2 regions of the Vagococcus intermedius genome follow, and region 2 is predicted to be linked to the other one. Evidence: predicted binding sites of a transcription regulator. Region 2 holds the regulator's gene; the other holds the start of a gene.
What was found. Region 2 encodes HrcA, which represses chaperone genes, less so after heat shock. Its sites were predicted from a motif close to TTAGCACTCNNNNNNNNNGAGTGCTAA; they were not measured.

Region 1 (8,135 bases), 1.1 Mb from region 2:
TCGTGAGGAAGTTCAAGCATTAGCTTTAGAAAAAGGTGCGGCTGTCTTAATTACCGGAGGCTTTGAAACAACAAAGGAGATTGTAGAACTAGCAGATGAAGTTGGAATGCCTATTCTAAGTACTAGCTATGATACTTTTACAGTTGCCACAATGATCAATCGTGCCATGAGTGATCAGCTAATCAAAAAAGATATTATGCTTGTGGGTGATATCTTTACTAATTTAGAACAAACTAGTTATTTATTAACAACTGATACTGTTAATAGTTATCGTCAACTATCAGATAAGACAGGACACACACGTTTTCCAGTTGTGAATAAGAGTTTGCGAGTATTAGGTATTATTACAGCTAAAGATGTTATTGGCAAACAAGATGCACAGCCTTTAGAAAAAGTCATGACAAAAGATCCAAATAAGGTGAAAAAGCATATGAGTGTGGCTAGTGTCGCTCATATGATGATTTGGGATGGTTTAGAGATGATGCCAGTTGTCGAAGATGATTTGTCTTTACTCGGAATTATTTCGCGACAAGATGTTATGAAAGCCATGCAAATTGCCCAACGTCAACCCCAGGTAGCTAATACGATTTCTGATGAAATTTCAGGTCAAATTGTATTATTAGAAGATCGGATGACAGAAGAGTTGCGTTTTGGGTTCAAAGTATCACCACAAATGGTCAGCACAGTAGGGACGATCTCATTTGGTGTCCTAAGTGAAATCATAAGTAATGTTGCTCAACGCACACTTTATTTGAATCAACATCGCAATGTAGTGATTGAACAAGTTAATTTACATTATTTCCGTTTGATTCAAATCGAAAGTGAATTGGAAATTCGTCCAAGAATTCTAGACTTAGGTCGTCGTTCAGCCAAACTAGATATTGAAGTATACTTGGAAAATGCGATTGTTGCTAAGGGCATCGTAGTGTGTCAAGTGATGGAAAAAACTTAAGAGAAGAGGCCACTTTTTATGACAGTTCAAGCAGATATTTTAAAAGAAATTAAAGCGTACGATACGATTATTATTCATCGTCACCAACGACCAGATCCAGATGCTTTAGGTTCCCAAGCAGGTTTAGGAGAACTGTTAAAAGCAACCTATCCAGAGAAAAAAATCTTGTTAGCTGGTAGTGAAGTTGGTGATTTAGATTATTTAACAACAATGGATGATATTTCAGTTGAGACATATGAGGGTGCTTTAGTTATTGTAACCGATACAGCAAATGCCCCAAGAATTAGTGGGGAAAATTATGCGTTAGGTGCTAAACTAATTAAGATAGACCACCATCCAGATGATGAGCCCTATGGTGATTTATCATGGGTCAATACAGAAGCAAGTAGTTGCAGTGAAATTATTTATGATTTCTATGAAATGTTTAAAGGAGAACTAACTTTAAACGCTGAAGGAGCACGTTTACTTTATGCAGGAATTATTGGTGATACAGGACGCTTTATGTATCCATCTACTACGTCCCATACGCTAGCTGTAGCTGCTGATTTATTACGTTTTGGTTTTGATGCACCTTTATTAAATCGTCAAGTAAGTGAGATGCCATTTAAAGTAGCCAAATTGTCAGGATATGTTTTACAGAACTTACAGATGACAGATAATGGTGCGGCTATGATTATTTTACCTGACTCTTTATTACAAGAAAATGATGTAACAGATGCTGATACGTCAGCTTTGATTTCATTACCAGGACAAATTGAGAGTGTTTTAGCTTGGGGGATTTTTGTCGAACAGCCTAGTGGTTGCTATCGTGCTCGTTTGCGTTCTAAAGGACCGGTTATCAATACAATTGCTAAAGCTCACAATGGTGGCGGGCATCCGTTAGCAAGTGGTGCCAATGCCAAAGATATGGCAGAGGTTGAAGAAATTTTCAGTGAAATTCAACTAGCTATTTCAGAACAATAAAAAAAGCTAAACCAGTTTTTCTGGTTTAGCTTTTTTATTGTTCTTCTAATTCGAGTCCTAAGGTTTCCCACTGAGTCATCAAGTTTTCTTGCTTAAGTTCTAGTTCATTCAGAGTTGCTTGTAAGGTCATTAATTTGCTATGGTCCTCGATGTAGAGTGGGTTTGCCATCTCCATTTGAGTAGCCGTAATAGTATCATCAACTTCTGCTAGCTCAAGTTCAATTTGTTCAATTTTTCGTGTCAGACTTCTAATTTTTCGTTGGTAGTCTTTCGACTGTTGGAACTGATTTTTATTAGAGACAAGGGTGACAGTTTCCTTTGTCTCTGAGTTTTGTTTTTTGAGAAGGGCTAGTTCCTCTGCCTCAAGTTTTTTCTCTAAATAATAATCATAGTCACCTAAGTAGAGAGTACTACCAGTTTCAGATAGTTCAATAACTTTTGTTGCAATACGATTGATGAAATAACGGTCATGAGAAACAAAAAGTAACGTTCCTTCATAGTTAATTAGGGCATTTTCAAGCACTTCTTTGCTGTCAATGTCTAGGTGGTTGGTAGGTTCATCTAGGATTAAGAAATTTTCTTTATCCATTGAGAGTTTAGCAAGAGCTAAACGAGCTTTTTCGCCACCACTTAGTAAAGGAACAGTTTTTTCAACATCTTCTCCAGAGAAAAGGAAGCTCCCTAAAACAGAACGAATGTCTTTTTCTGGAACTGTGGAGTGTTCGTCCCAAAGTTCATTTAAGACTGTTTTATGGGAGCGTAAATCAGCCTGCTCTTGATCGTAGTAGCCGATAGTGACATTAGTACCTAAATGAGTGTTACCTTTAATAAAAGGTAATTGCCCAATAATTGATTTTAAGAGCGTTGACTTTCCAATCCCGTTAGGACCCACTAAGGCAATCGCTTCTTGTTTTCTAATATCTAAGTTGATTGGCTCACATAAGATGGTCTCATCATAACCAATTGCAGAGTCCTCAGTCTGTAAGACAATATTACCTGATTGTTTTTCAATATCAAATAAAAAACGAGCTGATTTTTCATCTCCGACAGGGCGATCCAAACGTTCCATCTTATCTAATTGTTTTCGTCTACTTTGGGCACGTTTAGTGGTACTTGCCCGTACAATATTTTTAGCAACAAATTCTTCGAGTTTGTTGATTTCTGTTTGTTGTTTTTCAAAGGCTTTCCAGTCAGAAGCGAGTTTTTCAGCTTTTAATTCGAGAAATTTACTATAGTTTCCTTTATAATGGGTCATTTTATGTCGGCTTAAGTCATAGACTTCGGTAACAATCTTATCCAAAAAGTAACGATCATGTGAAACCAGTAACAGTGCCCCACGATAGTTTTGCAAGTAGTTTTCTAGCCATGATAACGTTTCAATATCAAGGTGGTTAGTTGGTTCATCTAGAATCAACAAATCAGGGCGTTCTAATAGGAGTTTGGCTAAAGCTAGACGTGTTTTTTGACCACCAGACAAACTTGAAATAGGGCGGTCATAAAAAGTTTGGTCAAAACGAAAACCATTTAAAACGGCCTTGATTTCTGATTCATAACCGTAACCATTCTGCTCATTGAAATTATGTTGTAACTGATCGTATTCTTTCAAAAGCCGAGCATAGGCTTCTTCATCGGCTAGTAACTCAGGTTGTCCAATTTTATATTCTAATTGTCGCAAGCGTGTCTCTAAGGCGCGTAATTGGTCATAAGCTGTTAACATTTCTTCCCAGATAGTTTTGTCACTGCTTAGACCGGTGTGTTGGTCTAAGTAGCCAATGGTTAAGGCTTTAGTTTTAGAGATAGTTCCCTCATCTGGTTCATCAATACCGGCAATGATTTTTAAGAGTGTCGATTTTCCGGCACCATTTCGACCGACTAAGGCGATGCGGCTGCGATCTTGTATTTCTAATTGGATATGATCAAATAAAACTTCGGCACCAAAATGTCGAGCTACTTGATTGGCTTGTAGTAAAATCATAGTGTCTCCTTCTAAAATAAGTAGTATGTTAATAGTCTATCACACTTGCTATTATTGAGAAAAGAAAGTTGCCATTTTTATAGGAGATATTTCACAAAACGAAACAGGAAAATTGCATTTTAACGAGGTATACTGGTATTATAGTAATGTATTTATTAAGCTATCGAGATTTGATACTAGATATAAGCTTGTTTAAAAGTAGACAAGCATTGAAATAGAGCAATCAGTCGAGAACAGATATTTTTAAAGGAGGATATAGTATGAAAAATCAAGCAATACCAAAAGCCACAGCTAAAAGACTACCTTTGTATTACCGTTATCTTAAGGTTTTATTGGATTCTGGTAAAACAAAAGTGTCATCAACTGAATTGAGTGATGCCGTTAAGGTAGACAGTGCGACTATTCGTCGTGATTTTTCTTATTTTGGAGAGTTAGGAAAACGCGGTTATGGGTATGATGTCGAGAGTTTATTAGAATTTTTCTCTAAAACATTAAGTGAAGATCGCTTAACAAATGTTGCGTTAATTGGGGTAGGTAATTTAGGGAATGCCTTATTAAAGTACGGCTTCCATCAAAACAATAATATTCGTATTAGTGCGGCTTTTGACGTAAGAGAAGACCTAGTAGGACGGATTGTTGATGGGATTCCAGTCTATCCAATGAGTGATATGGAATCACAAATTAAATTACAACAAATTGAAATTGCTATTTTGGCTATTCCAGCTTCTGAAGCACAAGATACAGCTAACTTGTTAATCAATGCTGGAATCAAAGGCATTATGAACTTTACACCAGTTCGTCTAACAACGCCTAAGCATGTTCAAGTTCAAAGTGTTGATTTAACAAATGAGTTACAAACATTAATTTACTTCTTAAATCACTACACAGAATCAGAAGAATAAAAAGAAACCTAGACAAGTGTCTAGGTTTCTTTTTATTGCAAGATACTTAATTGTAACAACATCACAAGACCATTCATACAACAATGTGTCACGATAGAAGTCCAAATACTTCCAGTTTTTTGGTAAAGATAATAGAAGGTCATCCCCATTGCAAAGTACACAAGTATATGTCCGTCAGCGTGAGCTAAGGCAAATAAAAAAGAGCTAGTTATGCCAGCAAGTAGACTAGAAATGTACTTACTTAAAAAGCCAGTAATGGCTTTACGAAAAACAAATTCTTCCATAATAGGCCCAGCAATACTTACTGCTATCATAAAAATTGGCGCGGTTTTTATTAATTCTACGATATTCTGAGTATTTTCTGATTCGGGTACCGTATGAAAAAGTAGTTGTTCTAAAAGATTGGCAAAGGTTTGAGCAAAAAAGGCTAAGGGAATTCCTAATAATCCCCACAGTATAACTTTAGAAATCGGGAAATTTCCCGATTTTTTTTCAATTGGGGGAACTTCTTTTAAACGATTATTAAAGAATAATAAAAGCCCAGCGCCTAAAAAATAACTCCCAGCTGTTAAAGTAATAGATTGTTGAGCGGTTAAATTTAAGGGAATTGCGATGATGGGACTAAAAAAGATTAGGGTGTAGCCACATAGTGTAGCAATTGTATATTTTGTAAGACTCATAGTAAACTCCTTTATTATTGATAATTATTTCATTAGTATAGCATAAAGTAAGAAAAGCAGGTTATTTTTCAAAAAAAAAACACCATATGACTTGCCAAATAATTCATTTATGAGTATGATGAATAAGTGAGTTAGCACTCGGTTGTAACAAGTGCTAATTCATAATCAAAAATTTCAATAGATGGAGGGATTTATAGTGTTAAAACCATTAAATGATCGTGTTGTAATTGAAGTAGTCCAAGAGGAAGAAGTGACTGCTGGCGGGTTAGTGTTAACTTCAGCTGCTAAAGAAAAACCGCAAACAGGGAATGTTGTAGCAATTGGAGACGGTTATATGTCTAACGATGGTACAAAACTTCCATTATCAGTTAAAGCTGGAGACAAAGTTCTTTTTGAAAAATATGCCGGTTCAGAAGTAAAACACGAAGGCAAAGACTACTTAATTGTACACGAAAAAGACATTATTGCGATTGTGCAATAAACGATAACTTATAAAACATAAATAAAAAATAATTATGAGGTGACGTAAAATGGCAAAAGATATTAAATTTTCAGTAGATGCACGTGCAGCAATGGTTCAGGGTGTTGATACATTAGCAGATGTTGTAAAAGTAACGTTAGGACCTAAGGGGCGTAATGTTGTATTAGAAAAAGCATTTGGCTCACCACTTATTACTAATGATGGGGTAACAATTGCGAAAGAAGTTGAATTAGATAACCATTTTGAAAATATGGGAGCTAAATTAGTTTCAGAAGTAGCTTCTAAAACGAACGATATCGCTGGAGACGGTACAACGACTGCGACCGTTTTAACTCAAGCGATTGTGCGTGAAGGACTTAAAAATGTTACAGCTGGTGCTAACCCAATTGGGATCCGTCGTGGGATTGAAACAGCAACACGTACTGCTGTGGAAGAATTACACGCAATTTCTAAAAAAGTAGATTCAAAAGAATCAATTGCTCAAGTAGCTGCTGTTTCTTCAGGCTCAAATAAAATTGGTGAATTAATTTCAAATGCGATGGATCGTGTTGGAAATGATGGTGTCATTACGATTGAAGAGTCTAAAGGGATTGAAACAGAATTAGATGTCGTGGAAGGTATGCAATTTGATCGTGGTTACTTATCACAATATATGGTAACCGATACGGATAAAATGGAAGCTGTACTAGACAATCCATATATCTTAATCACAGATAAAAAAATCTCAAATATTCAAGAGATTGTGCCTTTATTAGAACAAATCTTACAACAAGGTAAACCGTTATTAATCATTGCTGATGACATTGATGGTGAAGCATTACCAACACTTGTTTTAAATAAAATTCGTGGAACATTTAATGTGGCAGCAGTCAAAGCCCCAGGTTTTGGTGACCGTCGTAAAGCTATGTTAGAAGACATTGCTACATTAACTGGTGGAACATTAATTACGGATGATTTAGGTTTGGATCTAAAAGAAACAACGTTAGAGTCATTAGGAACAGCCCGTAATGTTGTGGTAACAAAAGATAGCACAACGATTGTTGAAGGTGCTGGCAATAAAGCTAAAATTGAAGATCGTGTTAATTTCATTCGCTCACAAATTACTGAAACAACTTCAGAATTTGACCGTGAAAAATTACAAGAGCGCCTAGCTAAATTATCAGGTGGTGTGGCAGTAGTTAAAGTCGGAGCAGCAACTGAAACAGAGTTAAAAGAATTAAAACTTCGTATTGAAGATGCGTTGAATGCAACTCGTGCTGCTGTTGAAGAAGGTATTGTTTCGGGTGGGGGAACAGCTCTAGTAAATGTTTCTCACAAAGTAGCTGCCTTAGAAGCAACAGGAGATGAACAGACAGGTATTAATATCGTACTACGTGCCTTAGAAGAACCAGTTCGTCAAATTGCTAACAATGCAGGTCTTGAAGGCTCTGTCGTGGCTGATAAGTTAAAACAAGCTGAATTAGGAATTGGTTTTAATGCGGCAACAGATGAATGGGTAGATATGATTGAGGCTGGTATTGTTGATCCAACTAAAGTGACGCGTTCTGCTTTACAAAATGCAGCAAGTGTTGCATCACTTATCTTAACAACAGAAGCTGTAATTGCTGAAAAACCAGGAAAATCACCAATGCCACCAATGCCAGGTGGCGGTATGGACCCATCAATGATGGGCGGTATGATGTAGAGTTTTAACATCATGCTTTATTCTAAAAAAGAACTCTCTAATTGGAGAGTTCTTTTTTTTAGTGATAAAGTCTAAAAACCCTCCCTAATATGTGTTTTACATTATAAAAAGATTAAAATATAATGAGTTATATTTGTAAGGAAAGGTTTTGATGGGGATGTTAGAAAGTAAAGAAGAAACAGTACAGTTAAATGGGGCATTAAAATCACGGCACATGCAGATGATTGCTCTGGGGGGAACAATCGGTGTCGGATTATTTATGGGGTCATCTGCGACAATCAAATGGACAGGACCATCTGTTTTATTAGCTTACGCTTTTTCAGGGTTAATTTTGTATATTGTGATGAGGGCATTAGGGGAAATGCTTTATATTAGTCCAACAACAGGCTCATTTGCAAATTTGGCAACAACCTATCTACATCCTAGATGGGGATATTTAGCAGCATGGAGCACCGTTTTTGAATATTTTTTAGTAGGTATTAGCGAAGTTATTGCGGT
Region 2 (8,135 bases):
ATTACACGACCTAAAGGTGTTTGACGTTCAACATTAATCGTTCCTTGTCCATGACACTTGCCACATGTCTTAGGGCTTGTGCCGGCTTTAGCACCAGACCCATCACAAGTTGTACAAGTATCTTCACGATTATATTGAATTGTTTTTTCAATCCCAAAAATAGCATCTTCAAATTTCAGATCAAATGAATATTGTAAATCTGATCCTTGACGAGGCGCATTTGGATTAGCAGAACGACCGCCGCCGCCACCAAAAAATGATTCAAAAATATCTTCAAAGCCACCAAAACCAGCAGCACCACCGCCGAAGCCACCAAAGCCACCAGCACCGCCACCATAATTAGGGTCTGTTCCAGCATGCCCATATTGATCGTATGCTGCCTTACGTTGGGGGTCGCTTAAAATCTCATAGGCTTCTGAAATTTCTTTAAATTTATCTTCTGCATCTGCCTCTTTGTTAATATCTGGATGATACTGTTTTGAAAGTTTACGATACGCTTTTTTTATTTCCGCATCAGTTGAACTTTTGGTCACACCCAGAACTTCATAATAGTCTCTTTTGGCCATGGGTTCCCCTCCACATCTCTAATTTCCTTTGTTTTCAAAGCTTAATAATCATACCATAAAATAAAGATTTTCCAAATAGGTTCTAGCATAATTTTATGCTAATAAGTAGGAAAAGCCAAAGACTGATAGCTTTGGCTTTTCCGGATTATGTGTTAGCGACTTATTTATCGTCAACCTCTTCAAAGTCAGCATCTACAACATCATCAGCACTTCCTTGAGGGGCATTAGGATCCATTCCTTCAGCTCCACCTTGAGCGGCTGCTGCTTGTTCGTATAATTTAACTGTTAAAGCTTGCACGATTTCATTTAATTCGTCACGTTTAGCTTTCATTTGTTCTAAATCATTGGCTTCAACAGCTGCTTTTAATTCATCGCGAGCTACTTCTGCTTTTTTAACTTCTTCTTCTTCAACTTTACCTTCTAATTCACTTAAAGTTTTATCAACAGTGAATAATAATGAGTCGACTTCATTGCGTAAATCAACTTCTTCTTTACGCGCTTTATCCGCTTCGGCATTAGCTTCAGCATCTTTCACCATTTTTTCAATTTCTTCATCTGATAAACCTGAAGAAGATTTGATTGTAATAGTTTGTTCTTTTTGTGTTCCTAAGTCTTTGGCAGAAACATTTACGATACCATTTTTATCAATATCAAATGTTACTTCGATTTGTGGGACACCACGCGGTGCAGCTGGGATATCTGTCAATTGGAAACGACCTAATGTTTTGTTATCTGTCGCCATTGGACGTTCACCTTGTAAAACATGAATATCTACTGCTGGCTGATTGTCTGCTGCTGTTGAGAAGACTTGTGATTTACTTGTTGGAATTGTTGTATTACGGTCGATTAATTTAGTGAAAACTGACCCCATTGTTTCAATTCCTAATGATAAAGGTGTAACATCTAATAAGACCACATCTTTAACATCACCAGTAATCACACCACCTTGGATAGCAGCACCCATTGCTACTACTTCATCTGGGTTTACTGATTTATTAGCATCTTTACCAGTTTCACGTTGAACCGCTTCAACAACTGCTGGAATACGTGTTGAACCACCAACTAAAATCACTTCATCAATATCTGATTGTGATAATCCGGCATCTTTAAGTGCTTGACGAACTGGAATTTTAGTTCTTTCGACTAAGTCTGATGTTAATTCATCAAATTTAGCACGAGTTAAGTTTAATTCTAAGTGAAGAGGACCTGCTTCTCCCGCTGTAATAAATGGTAAGCTAATTTGTGTGCTTGAAACACCTGATAAATCTTTTTTAGCTTTTTCAGCAGCATCTTTCAAGCGTTGTACGGCCATTTTATCTTGTGACAAATCAATGCCATTTTCTTTTTTGAACTCAGCAACTAAGTAGTCCATAATTTTATCATCAAAGTCATCTCCACCTAAGTGGTTATCTCCAGCTGTTGATAATACATCAAAGACACCATCGCCTAATTCTAAGATAGATACGTCAAATGTACCGCCACCTAAGTCAAATACTAAGACTTTTTCTTCTTTATCTGTTTTGTCTAAACCATAAGCAAGCGCTGCTGCAGTTGGTTCGTTAACAATACGTTCTACTTCTAAACCAGCAATTTTACCCGCATCTTTTGTTGCTTGACGTTGTGCATCATTAAAGTAAGCCGGAACTGTTACAACTGCTTTTGTAACGGGCTCGCCTAAATAATCTTCTGCAAAACCTTTTAAGTATTGTAAAACCATCGCTGAAATTTCTTGTGGTGTATATGATTTACCTTCAACTTCAACGTTGTAACCAGCTTCACCCATGTAACGTTTGATTGAAGCAATTGTATTAGGGTTTGTTACAGCTTGACGTTTTGCGACTTCCCCTACTTGAATTTCCCCATTTTTAAATGAAACTACTGATGGTGTTGTACGGTTACCTTCTGGGTTTGGGATAATTTTAGCTTCTCCACCTTCTAAAACTGCAACTGCTGAGTTAGTTGTTCCTAAGTCAATTCCGATAATTTTAGTCATAATTAATTTCTCCTTTAGTAATTGATTTTTTTTATTAGTTATATGATACAGCTATTCTTATTGAGCAACAATCACCATGCTCGGTCTTAAAACTCGATCATGTAAGATATAGCCTTTTTGTAAGACATTAATAATCTCATCTGATTTTTGATTTCCTTCGACAGGAGCCGTTTGAACTGCTTGATGTAAATTAGGATCAAAAATCTCACCCATTGCTGAGATTTCTTCAATTCCAGCTGATTTCATGGCATGTAACACACTTTCCATAACCATCTCAATCCCTTTTTTCAAACTTTCTCCTTGCTCATCCGTTACTTCAATTGCAAGAGCTCGTTCTAAGTTATCAATAGCTGGTAATAATTCTTTTCCTAAATCTTGTGAACGGTATTTAGCTGCCGCTTCACGATCTTTAATATTACGATTACGCATATTAGCAATTTCTGCTTGTGCACGTAAAAATTTATCTTCCATTTCTGAAAGTTGTTCTTGTAACAATTCTTCTTTAGTTTTTTCAGGCACTTCTTCTGATGATAAATCTGCCTCTGTTTCACCTAAAATTTCATCAATCTTAGCTTTTGTCTCTTCATCAACCTCTTCAGTTGTCTCTTGCTTGTTTAATTCTTCTTTGTTTTCTGTCACTTTTGATACTTCCTTTCTGATCCTACATTATTGATGATGAATCTAACGAGCGATAGTAATCTGTCAACTCATGGGAGAGCTCATTTCTAAAAGCATCAACTAAACCAAACATCTTAGAATACGACATACTAGTTGGTCCTAATAAAGCAATTGTCCCTTTACCATGCCCCGGTACTTCATAAGAAGCCGTGATTAAACTCATTTTTTCTAATAACTCATTTTCTAATTCATTACCAATTCGAATCGCGATTTGATCTGTCGGTGGAACAATTAGACTCGCTACTTGTTCTTGATTATTCATCAATGAATACATTGATTTAAATTCTGAAACATCTGTTAAAATGTCAAAATCCAATAAATTCATTTTACCGCCTACAAACACTCGCTCTTCAAAAGCTTGTCCCAAAATATTATCAAACAAGGACATCATCCCTGTTGGTGTTTGGAAATATTTTTGTAAAATCATTGGGATTTCTGTTCTTAATTTATGATAGACCGTCAACAGCGGTTCACCAACTAATTTGTCATTGATAATTTTAATCATTTTTTCAATATCTTCACTGGAAACACCTTGAGGAATGGTAAATACCTGGCTTTCAACATTGCCTTTATCGGTGACAATAATTGCCATTAATTGTTGATTGTTCAACGGTACCATGCGAAAACCTGTCAAGCGTCGCTCTTTGACCTCTGGACCTAATGAAAATGCCGTATAACTCGTCAGTTCAGATAAAATCTTAGCTGACTGTTCTATGATGTCATCAATAGCTTGAAACTCTTGGCCAAAGGACTGTTTGATCACTGATAATTCACCCTGACTAACGGTTGACGGCTTTAGTAAATAATCAACATAAAAACGATAGCCTTTGACTGATGGGACACGGCCTGATGATGAATGATTTTTCTCAATTAAGCCAAACTCCTCTAATACACTCATATCATTTCTGATAGTAGCTGAGCTAGCTTTAATACCTTCTTTCATCAGTGTTTTAGAACCGACCGGCACACCAGTTGATGTGTAGGTCTGAATAATCAGATACAAAATATTTAATTGTCTCTCTGTCAGCATCCTACTCACCTCTTTTTTTAGCACTCAATCATTCTAAGTGCTAATCACATTATTAATATACCAAGAGCCATCTTTTTTGTCAATAGATAACCTCTATTTTTTTAGCACTCGGCCATCAAGAGTGCTAAAAGCTTAAAAAAACGCCTTTTTCAATTTTTTATTTATCGTAGTTTCTTAACTGAAGCCATTGTCCTATTACAAAAAACTTACTATAATAAACATGATACAAAAAAACTAAAGGAGTTGTTAACATGGTAAAAGAAAAAAAGAAATTTAGTTTCCCCTCAGCCTATACGGTTATCTTAATCGTCTTACTACTTGTAATGGCCCTGACTTATTTTATCCCTGCCGGTAAGTTTGAAACCATTCAGTATCAGTCTGAGTCAAAAGCATTCATTATTACTGATGTAAACGGTAAAGAACAAGCCCCCATCAAGGCTAACCAATCAATTTTAGATGAGCATGATATTAAAATTGATTTGGCAAAATTTGAAGACGGTTCGATTTCAAAACCCGTCGCTATCCCAGGTAGTTATCAAGAATTAGACGAAAAACGTCCTGGATTATTTGGAGCCATCAAAAATTTTCTACACGCACCGATTCAAGGTTTAGCTGATTCCATTGGCATTGTTACATTTATTTTAATTTTAGGCGGAATCATTGGTGTGATTAATAAGACAGGAGCCTTTACTGCAGGAATGAATGCCCTATCTAAAAAATTAGATGGTAAAGAAAAATGGTTAATTATTATTATCTCTACTTTAATTGCCATTGGTGGTACAACTTTTGGTTTAGCAGAAGAAACCGTCGCTTTCTATCCTATTTTAGTTCCCATTTTTATGGCAGCAGGATATGATGCCTTAGTTGCGATTGCTACAATTTATCTTGGAAGTTCAATTGGTTCAATGGCCTCAACAGTCAATCCTTTTTCAGTAGTTATCGCTTCAAATACTGCTGGAATTAACTTTACAGATGGTATGGGACTTCGCTTGGTCATGCTAGTGGTCGGAACTATTATGTGTATCGTTTACACAATACGTTATGCCGAAAAAGTGAGAAAAGATGCTAGTCAATCACTTATCTTTGATCAAAAATCAGAATTAGAAGCTCAATTCTTAACACAAGATCCTGATGCTGAGGCTCCTACTTTTGATAGTCGTAAAAAAATTCTACTTTCAATTTTTGCTGGTTCATTTATTATCATGGTCTTTGGCGTAAAAGATTATGGTTGGTCATTTGATGAAATTTCTGCCTTATTCTTAGGTGTTACCTTTGTCATGGCCTTCATTAGCGGATTAGGTGAAAAAACGTTCGTATCTGAATTTATTGCCGGAGCAGCTGATTTACTTGGGGTTGCTTTAGTCTGTGCCTTGGCACGTGGCGTAACGATTATCATGGAAGATGCTAAAATTAGCGATACGTTGATGCAATGGTTAAGTACAGGTGTGTCACATATGAGTGGGGTTGTCTTTACAACTGTAATGTTCTTTGTCTTTATCTTACTAGGTTTCTTCATCCCATCATCATCAGGTTTAGCCGTATTATCAATGCCAGTTATGGCACCGCTTGCCGATGTCGTTGGTTTAGATCGCTCATTGATTGTGGATGCTTACAACTGGGGACAAGGTATCATTTCATTTATCACCCCAACTGGTTTAGTTTTAGCTTCACTTGCGATGGTCAATATTTCATTTGATAAGTGGCTAAAATTTGTTACACCATTAATGATTGCCATTGGTCTATTAGCCATTGTTTTACTTGGCGTTGGTGTTTATATTTAACTAAAATAAAAAAGTCTGACAGTTGTCAGACTTTTTTTAATCTATAAATTGTTGAAACACTTCATTTCCTAATATCAAACCACGGTCGGTCAATTTAATATAGCCATCTAACTCTTTAAGCAAGTCTGACTCAACTAGTCTTCCGATAACCTCGCCATAAATATCTTCCAAGTCACAACCATATTTTTCAGTGAATTTCCGATAAGATACTCCCTCAACTTTTCGTAAGCCCAAAAACATCTCTTCTTCCATTTTTTGTTTGAGCGTTAATTCTTCTACTTCAATAACGGGTAATTTATTTTCCTTTAACGGTTGTAAATAATGTTGAATAGGTCCATGATTCCGATACCTTATATTTCCAACGTAACCACTAGCCCCAGCTCCAAATCCATAGTAATGTTTATTATCCCAATAGATTAAATTATGTTGACTTTCGTGACCTGGAAGTGAAAAATTACTAATTTCATATTTCATTCGGCCCGCTCTTTCCATATAGACGGCTGCTAAATCAAACATATCCCCTTCAACATCTTCTGTTGGCAGATTTAATCGACCTTGACGCGCCCAATTATTAAACATTGTTTTATTTTCTAAAATTAACGAGTATAAAGAATAGTGGGGTAAATCTAAAGCCAAAGCTTTTTGTAACGTATCTTCAAAATTTTCAATTGTTTGACCTGGTAGTGCATAAATCAAATCAATACTAACATTATCAAAACCTGCTTGATCAATAACTTTCATAGTGTCAAAAACATCTTGAGCTGAATGTTTTCGACCAATTTTTTTTAATAAACGGTCATCAAAAGATTGAACCCCCATCGATAAACGATTGACCCCGTAATTTTTTAAAACAGCTAATTTTTCAGCCGTTAAATCACCTGGATTAGCTTCTACAGTAAACTCATTACGATCATCGAAAGGCAGCTCTTGTCTAATTCCTGCTAATAGTACATCTAATTGTTTAGCTGATAAGGAAGTCGGTGTCCCTCCTCCAATATAAATTGTTTCAGCTTCATCCGAAGGGTACTTAACTTTTTTCAAACGAATTTCTTTGATTAAGGCTTGAATATATTCATCCACCGGCTGCCCTTCTAAAAAAACTTTATTAAAATCACAATAGTAACAAATATGTTCACAAAATGGGATATGGATATATGCAGATGTTCGTATGATCTCTTGATTTTTCTCGCTTAATGTCATCTTTTTCTGACCTCCATACTTTTCTTAAACTATGCAAAATAGTCTTTCGTTTAATTATTATTCATAAAATAAAACTATCATAAGCTACACAAATTTAGCTAGTGATAGTTTTACTAAGTTTTTTATTTACTAATATCAGTTATTTGACCAATTAGAAAAATAATTTTCAGTCTCAACTTGGTCTTGTTTAAGTTGTGAAATTAACCCTTCAACGCCACTAAATTTCACTTCATCACGTAAATAATGATGCCAAGCAACCCGGACTTGTTCTCCATAAATATCTTGGTTAAAATCTAAAATATTAACTTCAACTGTAATATCACGTCCAGGTTCAAAAGTTATATTACGACCGATTTGCGCCATCCCACAATACCATTTTCCTGCCACTTGAATAGTAACCGCATAAACCCCTTTACGAGGCAAACGCGACATTGAAGATACTTTAATATTAGCTGTAGGAAATCCCAAAGTACGTCCCCTAGCATCACCATGGACAACTGTCCCTTCTATTTCATAAGGATAGCCTAAGAAGCGTGTAACTTGCTCCATATTACCAACTTGCATTTGTTCACGAATAGCAGTCGAACTGATTTTCTGCTCAGAGTCAACTTGTTTCGGAACTGTTACAATCTCCAAACGTCCTTTAACGTAATTAGGTAAATTATTCATTGTAGCGATATCTCTTGGCCCATAAGTATAATCAAAACCTGCTACAACAACACGTGCATGCAACCCTATCATATACTGATTAACAAAAGTTTGAGGCGATAAGCCTGCAAAAGCTGAGGTGAATTCGACCACATATAAATAATCTACACCTAAACGTTTCATATGCTCTGCTTTTTGTTCGATAGTTGTTAAATATTTCATTGTAGCAGGATTTATTT

Region 1: a site for HrcA is predicted at 5,604-5,630, ahead of groES (co-chaperone GroES). Genes of this name have one in related genera too.

What each region holds. Positions count from the first base shown of each region.
Region 1 is NZ_CP110232.1:431,055-439,189, forward strand. Features, by position in the region: gene OL234_RS01895 (DRTGG domain-containing protein) at 1-952, shown strand, start outside; gene OL234_RS01900 (DHH family phosphoesterase) at 971-1,915, shown strand; gene OL234_RS01905 (ABC-F family ATP-binding cassette domain-containing protein) at 1,950-3,890, opposite strand; gene OL234_RS01910 (redox-sensing transcriptional repressor Rex) at 4,151-4,792, shown strand; gene OL234_RS01915 (CPBP family intramembrane glutamic endopeptidase) at 4,825-5,472, opposite strand; gene groES (co-chaperone GroES) at 5,669-5,953, shown strand; gene groL (chaperonin GroEL) at 6,003-7,637, shown strand; gene OL234_RS01930 (amino acid permease) at 7,795-8,135, shown strand, end outside.
Region 2 is NZ_CP110232.1:1,517,401-1,525,535, forward strand. Features, by position in the region: gene dnaJ (molecular chaperone DnaJ) at 1-566, opposite strand, end outside; gene dnaK (molecular chaperone DnaK) at 727-2,559, opposite strand; gene grpE (nucleotide exchange factor GrpE) at 2,617-3,198, opposite strand; gene hrcA (heat-inducible transcriptional repressor HrcA) at 3,221-4,267, opposite strand; gene OL234_RS07105 (YfcC family protein) at 4,519-6,048, shown strand; gene hemW (radical SAM family heme chaperone HemW) at 6,085-7,248, opposite strand; gene ribF (riboflavin biosynthesis protein RibF) at 7,384-8,135, opposite strand, start outside.